3 regions of the Limnohabitans sp. TEGF004 genome follow, and region 1 is predicted to be linked to each of the others. Evidence: predicted binding sites of a transcription regulator. Region 1 holds the regulator's gene; each other region holds the start of a gene.
What was found. Region 1 encodes FNR, which switches genes on or off when oxygen is low (the NO sensors DNR and NnrR bind a similar motif). Its sites were predicted from a motif close to TTGATNNNNATCAA; they were not measured.
Positions count from the first base shown of each region.

Region 2: LINBF2_RS12365 (fatty acid desaturase) is a predicted target of FNR. The motif match lies at 1,945-1,958, and genes of this name have one in related genera.
Region 3: LINBF2_RS00905 (TraR/DksA family transcriptional regulator) is a predicted target of FNR. The motif match lies at 2,076-2,089, and genes of this name have one in related genera.

Region 1 covers NZ_AP027056.1:765,903-768,973, reverse strand. Annotated here, with positions in the region: gene hemN (oxygen-independent coproporphyrinogen III oxidase) at 1-604, opposite strand, end outside; gene fnr (fumarate/nitrate reduction transcriptional regulator Fnr) at 681-1,418, shown strand; gene LINBF2_RS03840 (hypothetical protein) at 1,415-1,723, opposite strand; gene LINBF2_RS03835 (FixH family protein) at 1,779-2,069, opposite strand; gene ccoG (cytochrome c oxidase accessory protein CcoG) at 2,076-3,071, opposite strand, start outside.
Region 2 covers NZ_AP027056.1:2,516,921-2,519,991, reverse strand. Annotated here, with positions in the region: gene LINBF2_RS12375 (phosphoglycerate kinase) at 1-377, shown strand, start outside; gene LINBF2_RS12370 (surface-adhesin E family protein) at 378-749, opposite strand; gene LINBF2_RS12365 (fatty acid desaturase) at 823-1,908, opposite strand; gene pyk (pyruvate kinase) at 2,146-3,071, shown strand, end outside.
Region 3 covers NZ_AP027056.1:166,222-169,292, forward strand. Annotated here, with positions in the region: gene LINBF2_RS00890 (DUF3108 domain-containing protein) at 1-224, opposite strand, end outside; gene LINBF2_RS00895 (fumarylacetoacetate hydrolase family protein) at 236-1,195, shown strand; gene LINBF2_RS00900 (hypothetical protein) at 1,274-1,645, opposite strand; gene LINBF2_RS00905 (TraR/DksA family transcriptional regulator) at 1,658-2,023, opposite strand; gene LINBF2_RS00910 (DUF2946 family protein) at 2,161-2,517, shown strand; gene LINBF2_RS00915 (YcnI family protein) at 2,629-3,071, shown strand, end outside.

The DNA.
Region 1 (3,071 bases):
CAGCCACCAAGTCAAACACTTGCTCTGCAGGCTGAATGCGGTGCACCGCTTTTTGCACGGCAGGCTCAAAGTCTTGCACGCCAAAGCTCAGGCGGTTAAAGCCCAGCTCCGCTAAGTGGGCCAAGCGTTCGCGCGTGACCGTGCGTGGGTCAATCTCGACCGAGTATTCACCGCCGGGCGCAAACTGAAAATTGCGGCGCAGCATGGCCATGAGTTGCGCCAACTCTGCATCGCTCAAAAACGTAGGGCTGCCGCCACCGAGGTGAAGCTGCGACACCACTTGGCCTTGGCCCAAATGCACGATGTTCAGGTCCACCTCACGCTCAAGGTAGCGCAAATACTCCGCGCCACGCTCGTGGTGTTTGGTGATGATCTTGTTACAGGCGCAGTAGTAGCACAGTGACTCGCAAAACGGGATGTGCACATACAGCGACAAGGGGTAGGCTTTGGCACCCACACCATCGCGGCGTTGCTCTAACGCTTGCAAATAGTCAGCTTCACCAAACGCCTCGACAAATCGGTCTGCCGTGGGATACGAGGTGTAACGGGGCCCCGCCACGTCATAGCGCTGCAAAAGTTCTGGATTGAGGACAAGAGAATGCATAAGTTCACACCTAAATTTGCGCTCCATAATAGGCGTGCAGGCACAGCAAAAAGTTGACCTGCATCAACACAAACGACTGTCAGACCCTATGAATTCCACCAGTATCAAAGTCGCCTGTTCTAACTGCAATTTGCGCGAGCTCTGCATGCCTTTAGGCTTGAACGAGAGCGAGATGGAGCGTGTGGACGAAGTGGTGGCCACACGCCGCAAAGTGGCACGTGGTGACAACCTGTTCAGACAGGGTGACAAGTTCAACGCGCTGTACGCCATTCGCACGGGCTTCTTCAAAACACGCATCTCCGCTGAAGATGGCCGCGACCAAGTGACAGGTTTTCAAATGGCCGGTGAAATCATCGGTTTGGATGGCATCGTGAGCGACCACCACACCTGCGATGCCGTGGCACTGGAAGACGCCGAAGTGTGCGTGATGCCGTTTGATCGCATTGAAGAGCTGTCTCGTGAAATCACATCCTTGCAGCGACATGTCCACAAAATCATGAGTCGAGAAATCGTGCGTGAAAACGGTGTGATGTTGCTGCTGGGCAGCATGCGTGCCGAAGAGCGTCTCGCAGCGTTCTTGCTGAACTTGGTGCAGCGCCTGCACGCCAGAGGGTTCTCTCAGTCTGAACTAATTTTGCGCATGACGCGCGAAGAGATTGGCAGCTACCTTGGGCTCAAGCTCGAAACGGTGAGCCGCACGTTTTCAAAGTTTGTAGAAGACGGTGTCGTGGAAGTCAAACAACGCCATGTGCGCATTTTGAACGCCGATGCGCTCAAGCTCATCGTGAACGCACAAAGCTGCCAGCCAATTTAAACAGCGACAGGGTCGCAACACACCTCTTGCTTGGGGCAGCCATCTGGTCGTTCTGTTGGCACCATTGGGCAACGGTTCATCTCAAACGGCGACACTGACAGCAAGGTGGTCAATGCGCTGGAGGCTGCTGTGACCATCCAGAAAACAAAAAACGACAAGGTATACACACCTTGTCGCGAAAGCTCAATAGGCTGGCCAAACCATTGCATATCTTGCGGGTCTACAAACGCAAACACCAGCATTTCCAAAACACCTGCTACTAAAAAAGCAGGCCATGCAATCCACATCATTCGCTGAGCCAACATTCTGATTCTCCTAAACAGGAATGAGTTCAGTCTAGGCTCGAATGACAGCGCCAAGTCATGGGGTTTTCGCGGGGGTCTCTTGCTTGGCTGACTCAGCTTTGGGCGTCACCACATGGTTACGCGCCTGCATGGCGGGTGCCAGCTGCATGTCTTTTTCTGCCGCCAAGGTTTTGTTGATGTCTAAGCCTCGGCGGTAATAGTCGTCGGCCACCACGGGGTCTGGCACGCGAATGGCAATCGCCAACGTGATGAATCCCGCCACAATGACCGCAGCAGGGCCCGCGATGATGAGCCAAACGTGACCATATTGCCACCATGCTTTGGTATCAGTTGTTTCTTGTTTCATGATGCATTACCTAGGAACGATGAACACAGATTTTTCGACCACAAACTCATCGGTACCCAAGGCCTGAACTTCAAACATGATTTTGTGTGAACCACCCTCGACAGAACCATAAGGCACATCGGCACGCAACACAATCCAACGGGCTTGGGCGGGGTCCACCATGACTTCGGTATCGGTCGTGATTTTCAAACCTGGCAAACCTTTGACTGACAAGCGGTAAGTCTGAATGCTCTCCGCTGCGTTCATGATTTGCAGACGGTACACGTTTTCAAGTGTGCCGTATTCCGTGATGCGCGACAAAGTCGAGCGGTCACGCACCACGTCAACCTTGAACGGTGTACGCAAGCTCAACGACACAAACAAGCCCACTGTCACAGCCAACAAGATCATGGTGTAGATCTGAATGCGCGGGCGCATCAGGCGTTGCCAGATTTGGGCAGGCGTCCACTTGTTGTCCATCGCATTTTGCGTGGAGTAGCGCACCAAGCCACGGGCATAGCCCATCTTGTCCATCACGGTGTCGCACACGTCAGCGCAAGCACCGCAGCCAATACATTCGTATTGCAAACCATCGCGGATATCAATGCCGGTGGGACACACTTGCACGCACAAAGTGCAGTCGACGCAGGCCCCCAAGTTCAAAGCCCCTGCTTCAGCTTTCTTGGCGCGCGGGCCACGTGGCTCACCACGCTCTGTGTCATACGTGACGATGAGTGTGTCGTTGTCAAACATGGCGCTTTGAAAGCGTGCATACGGACACATGTATTTACACACTTGCTCGCGCATGAAGCCTGCGTTGCCATACGTGGCAAAAGCGTAAAAGAACACCCAGAAAAGTTCCCACGAACTCATTTGGGTCAGGAAGAACTCCATCGCCAATTCACGGATGGGGGTGAAGTAACCCACAAAGGTAAAGCCAGTCCAGACCGATAAGAAGATCCAGATGATGTGCTTGTACCATTTCTTCACCAACTTCTCCAAAGAGAAGTCTGCGTCATCCAA
Region 2 (3,071 bases), 870 kb from region 1:
TTGCCGCTGATGCAGTGGCCACCGTCAAGAAAGCCACCGACGTGGCCGACGACGACATGATTTTGGACATCGGCCCAGAGACCGCCACCAAGTTGGCCGAGCAGCTGATGAAGGCCGGCACGATTGTGTGGAACGGCCCTGTGGGTGTGTTTGAATTTGCCGCGTTTGAGAACGGCACGAAGACCATTGCGCACGCCATTGCCGAATCGAGCGCGTTCAGCATCGCAGGTGGCGGCGACACCTTGGCTGCCATTGCCAAGTACGGCATCGAAAAACAAGTGGGCTACATCTCTACCGGCGGCGGCGCTTTCTTGGAAGTGCTGGAAGGCAAGACCTTGCCAGCGTTTGAAATTTTGACCAAGCGCGCTGCGGGTTAATTACCAAGCACAAGCAAACGAAAACAACTGCCGGCTCATGCTGTCTTGGCTCACAGGCCGCCAGCCTTCAGCCACGGGCAGGGCTTTGATGGCGGGGCCATTGCCCATTTTGTTGGGGTGGCTGGTGGCGCTGATGGTTCGGTATTTGCCTTCGGTGCAGTCGTAGTCGATGTGCGATTTGACCGACTGCTGGCCCGTTTTGTCGGGACTGGTCAGGTCGTACACCACCCACACGCGGCGGTTGTAGCCCATTTTGGTGATGGCGCTTGAGTCGATGTAGACGGTGGCCACTTCGTTGCGCGTGACGGTTACCCACATGGCCTGTGCGGCGGCAGAGGCGAGGAGCAGCGACATTAAGACTAGGCGTTTCATGGGTGAGAAGCGTACAAGAAAAAGCCCCGCAAATTCGTGTGAACTTGCGGGGCTTTGAATCTGGCGATGGCGATTAGGCTGCTTTCATGGCGCGAGGGCTCGTGACCTTGCCTTCGTATGTCATCCAGCTGTCGGTTTTGAAGTCATACAGCTTGCAGTCGCGAGCGGTTTGCACATACCAGCTCCAAGAGAAGGGCTGAACGATGATGCGTTCTGGCAGCAATTCTTCGAGTTTGCTTTGCGCTTGTTTCAGCTTGTACAGAGGAATGCTCATGTCCAAGTGATGAGCGGTGTGCTCCATGATGTGGTGCATCAACGCGCCGATGTTGAATGGGAAGGTCAAGTGCACGGTGGTGGACACAAAAGGCGAAGCCTTTGACCAGCCGGTGCGCTCCTCGTGCCAAGACACGTCCACATGGGTGTGGTGCACGTACACCACGAAACCAATCATGGTCACCCAGAAGAAGAATGGAATGATCACGCCCATCAGCAAGATGTAGCCAATGGTTTGGCCTGTGGCCACTGCGGCCCAAGCCATGACAGCCACCCAAGCAGCGCCGAAGCCGGTGATGAGCCAGCAGTCTTTTGTGAAGATAGGGCGGCGTGTAGGCATGTTCTTTTCGTTGGGGAACACCATCTTGTTCCACCAGATTTCGATCATGTAGTACAGGCCAGGTGCCCAGCCGCTGCGGTACACGCGGTCTTTGAGCTTTTGCATGGGGCTCAGCGCAGCGTACTCTTCGGGGGTGTAGGGGGCCCACACGAAGTCGAAGTTTTTGAGGTTGGTGTAGCCGTGGTGCACCACGTTGTGGCCGATGTCCCACAAGCTATAGGCGGTCAACGAGGGCAAGAAAGCAATGCGGCCCAACCACTTGTTGAGGTTGCGGTGCGGTGTGAGGCTTTGGTGGCAAGCATCGTGGCCCAAGATGAACAAGCGGCCAATCACAAAGCCTGCGACGCAGCCGCACAAGAGCTTGGCCCACCACGCGTCAAAGTATACGGTGCCTGTCAACAGTGCTGCCCACAGCACGTAGTCGACGACGAGCATGACAATAGCCAGCGCTGTGGTGCGCTCTGCCAATGGAATCAACCACTCGCGCATAACTTTGCGGTGTGGCATGGGTTCGCCGGGAAGGATCGGTTGGATATGTGTGGTCATAGGAATTGAATCTTAGGTGGCCTGCGAAGATGCGCACTGATTTGCATCAACTGTTCACGCCATTATCGCTGCATACGCCAAAAAAGAGGGTGTTTACCCGTTGGTGGGTCAAGGCCATCGGTTAAAAAGAGACAAAAAGAATTCGTTCTTAAGGCCCTTAACCCTGCAACCCCATGCGCTGGGGCGCTTGAGGCGTGCAAGAATGAAACAAACAAAACACATACGGAGACAAAGAATATGGCACGTCACGCGACCAAAATTGTTGCTACTTTAGGCCCAGCTTCCAGCGACCCTGCATTGCTTGAAGCCATGATTCGCGCCGGCGTCAACGTGGTGCGCCTTAATTTCAGCCACGGCAAAGCTCAAGACCACATCGATCGCGCCCGTTTGGTGCGCGAAGCCGCAGCCCGTGCAGGCCGCGAAGTGGCCATCATGGCCGACCTGCAAGGCCCAAAAATCCGCGTGGGCAAGTTTGTCGATGGCAAGGTCATGCTGGAAAACGGCGCGAAGTTTGTGCTCGATGCCTCACGCACCGAGCCCGGCGATTTGCAAGGCGTGGGCCTTGACTACAAAGAGCTGCCACGCGATGTGAAGCCCGGCGATTTGCTGTTGCTCAACGATGGCTTGATTGTGTTGACCGTCGAAGCCGTGCGCGGCGAACAAGTGCACACCACAGTGAAGATTGGTGGCGAGTTGTCGAACAACAAAGGCATCAACAAACAAGGCGGCGGCTTGACCGCGCCTGCGTTGACCGCCAAAGACATGGAAGACATCAAAACCGCGATGAGCTTCCAAGCCGACTACCTTGCCGTGAGCTTTCCCAAAAACGCCACAGACATGGAAATGGCGCGCCAACTGGCCAACGTGGCTGGCGCTGAGTACAAACACAAGCCGGGCTTGATAGCCAAGATTGAACGTGCTGAGGCCATCCCGCTGCTCGACGAAATTTTGCGTGCCAGCGACGGCATCATGGTGGCGCGAGGCGACTTGGCGGTAGAAGTGGGCAACGCAGCAGTGCCTGCGCTGCAAAAACGCATGATCAAGCTGGCACGTCAGCACGACAAGGTGGTGATCACCGCCACGCAAATGATGGAGAGCATGATCACCAACCCCGTGCCCACTCGCGCCGAGGTGAGTGATGTGGCCAACGCCGTGATTGACGG
Region 3 (3,071 bases), 600 kb from region 1:
CGTGGTGCAGCGACCTCGATTTGGCGCGTCACCATGGCTTGGGGATGCAAAGGCTGGCCCGGCTCTGGCGTGAACCACATAGGGCCACCTGCCAGCAGCCAGAGGTGCATCAACAACACGCCAGACACCAGCAGCACCGCGTGTTTGCGCTGCAAATGCGGATGGCTAACAGGTGCGTTGTTGACGTGGGCGGCTACCTGCATGGCGGGCGCGTGTTCTTTCATAGAATCGTGGCATGAAATTAGCCACATACAAAGACGGTACACGCGATGGACAACTGGTGGTCGTGTCGCGCGACTTGAGCACCGCGCATTATGCGACGGGCATCGCCACCCGCATGCAGCAAGCGCTGGACGACTGGGGCTTCATCGCCCCCCAACTGCAAGACTTGTATGAGACTCTCAACAACGGCAAAGCGCGCCACGCCTTCCCGTTTGACCCTGCACTTTGCATGGCCCCGCTGCCCCGCGCCTACCAGCGCTTGACGGGCAATGCCTACGCCAATCACGCCGCCTTGTTAGGCGAGGGTGAGGGCGATTTGGTGATGCACCAAGCCGCCAGCGATGCACTGATGGGCGCAAACGACCATGTGGTGTGTGCCAATGAAAACTTAGGCGTGGATTTTTCTGCTGAAATCGCCGTCATCACAGGTGACGTGCCCGTGGGTGCATCGGCTGACGATGCGCTTGAAAGCATCCGCTTGGTTATGCTGTCCAACGCCATCACCCTGCGCAACGTCACACACAACGTGCAAAGCCACCCCGCTGTGTCATTCAGCCCTGTGGCCGTGACGCTGGATGAGCTGGGCGACGCGTGGGACAACGGCAGCGTGCACCTGACCGTGCAAGTGGCATGGAACGGCCGCAAGGTCGGCATGTGCGACGCAGGCACCGACATGACGCATCACTTCGGCCAACTCGTGGCCCACGCCAGCAAAACCCGCGCACTGCGCGCAGGCACCGTGGTCAACAGCGGCACAGTCAGCAATGCGGGCTTTGAGAAAAACGGCAAAACTGAGTGGCCCAAAGGCTATAGCTGCATCGCCGAAAAACGCGCCATGGAAACCGCGCTCGATGGCAAGGCCACCACCGAGTACATGAAGTTTGCCGACACTGTGCGCATCGATGCGAAAGGCAAAGATGGGCAAAGCGTGTTTGGTGCGATTGAGCAAGAGCTGTCGCCACTCAGCGCTTAAAAAAGGTTCAGTGCAAAAGAAAAAGCCCGCTTGAGTCCAAGCGGGCTTTTTTGTGGGTGGCGCGAACGCCAACCAAGATTACTTGATCAACGCTGGGTCTGCACCTAAGTTATCAAGCTTCTTGAAGTACTGACGCGCCATGGCCACCACTTGTGCGTCGGTGGGGTGGTCGCTGGCGATGCTGTCCACCACGTTCACATGGGCGTGGTGTTGTTTGCACCAGTCACGGAATTCGTCGCGTGCCAAGCCTGGGCCGGTCACCAATACCTCGTGCGTGCCTTCAAGGGCCTTTGCAATGTCGGCATACAAATGCGCAACTTCGTTGGGCTTGCCTTGGTGTTTGTGATGGCTGCGTGATTTGACGCGTTGGCTCTCCACGTGCTCACGGTCGAACATCAGCACGTGGGCTTCTTGGTGGTCCATCCAAACAACGGCGTGAAAAGTGGTCATGTGTTTTCTTTCTTAGTGGTGGTTGTGTTCAGATTTTTCTTGGCAGCCAATGCAGAGCGCTGCTTCGGGTGCTGCGTTCAGGCGTGCTTCGGAAATCGTGGCATCGCAATCGACGCAATGGCCATACGTGCCAGCACTTAAGCGAGCCAAGGCGTCGTCAATCGCAGCCAGCTCGGCGGTTTCGTGTTCGTTGATGGCGAACTCCAAATCGCGTGCGGTGTTGACCTGTGCGTCTGAGTCTTCGTTGTGCGCGAAGTGCTCGGCCGCCACTTCTGCGCGGCTGGCTTTGCCACCGCGTTGCTGTGCAATTTGTGCAAGCAAGTCGGCGCGTTGGGTTTCAAGCTTTTGCTTGAAGGCTGTGGCGTGTTGTGCGTCCATGGAAGCTCCTCTATTTATGGTTTGATGTTGCGCCCATCATGCGCTTCATTCCTTGATGGATGTCAATGAATCCTCGTTTTCACCTAGGCAGGGCAGACGTTGCGAATATGTCCAATGCGTCAGACATAATTTCAAACATGCAACGCTTGCGTCACGCCATCCAACTCACCCGCCTTGTGCTGGTGTGGTTTGCGTTGTCTGTTGGCGTGGCCATTGCATCGCCCATCGTCAACCCGCAGGGCATGGACTTGGTCTGTACCAGCACGGGCAGCATGAAGCTGGTGGTGCAAGGTGACGATGAAGCTGCCGCATCCAGCCACACGCTGGACTGCCCTTTGTGTGCCTCCATCAGCGCACCACCTCCTGCGTTGAACACTGCGTTGACCCAACCTTCCCCACTGGCCTATGTCATGCAGCCCATCGCTGCAGCGCACATGGCGGCCCTCGCTGCGCCCCCGCTGCCTTCGCGTGGGCCGCCTGAACTTTTCCTCTGAGTTTTAAACGGGCGCGCGGCCTTGTGCCGCCGCTTGGTGTGCTGGCTTTGTGCTGCGCGTTCGCACACAGGTCAGATGCAATTGACGCAAGTTCAAACAGAAGGAAACAAGATGAATCAATTTTTCAAAACACTCGCCCAGTGCATCTGGGCTTGCTTGGCGGCTACGGCGCTGCAGGCACACGCCCACATCGTCTTGACAGAACCGCAAGCGGTGGCTGGCAGTTATTACAAAGCTACGTTACGTGTGGGGCATGGCTGCAACGGTGCGGCAACCCATGGCCTGGTCGTGCAAGTGCCCGCTGGCTTTGAAGGGGCCAAGCCGCAACCCAAAGTAGGCTGGACCATCACCACCCGTAAAGCCCAACTGAACAAGCCGTACATCAGCCATGGCAAAACCGTGACCGACGATGTGGTGGAGTTGCGCTGGACGGCGACACACAAAGACAATGCCCTGCCCGATGACCAGTTTGATGAATTCGCCTTCATGGGACGTTTGCCCAACCAAGCAGGACCTTTATGGGTGAAGGTGTTGCAGGTGTGCGAGAACAGTCA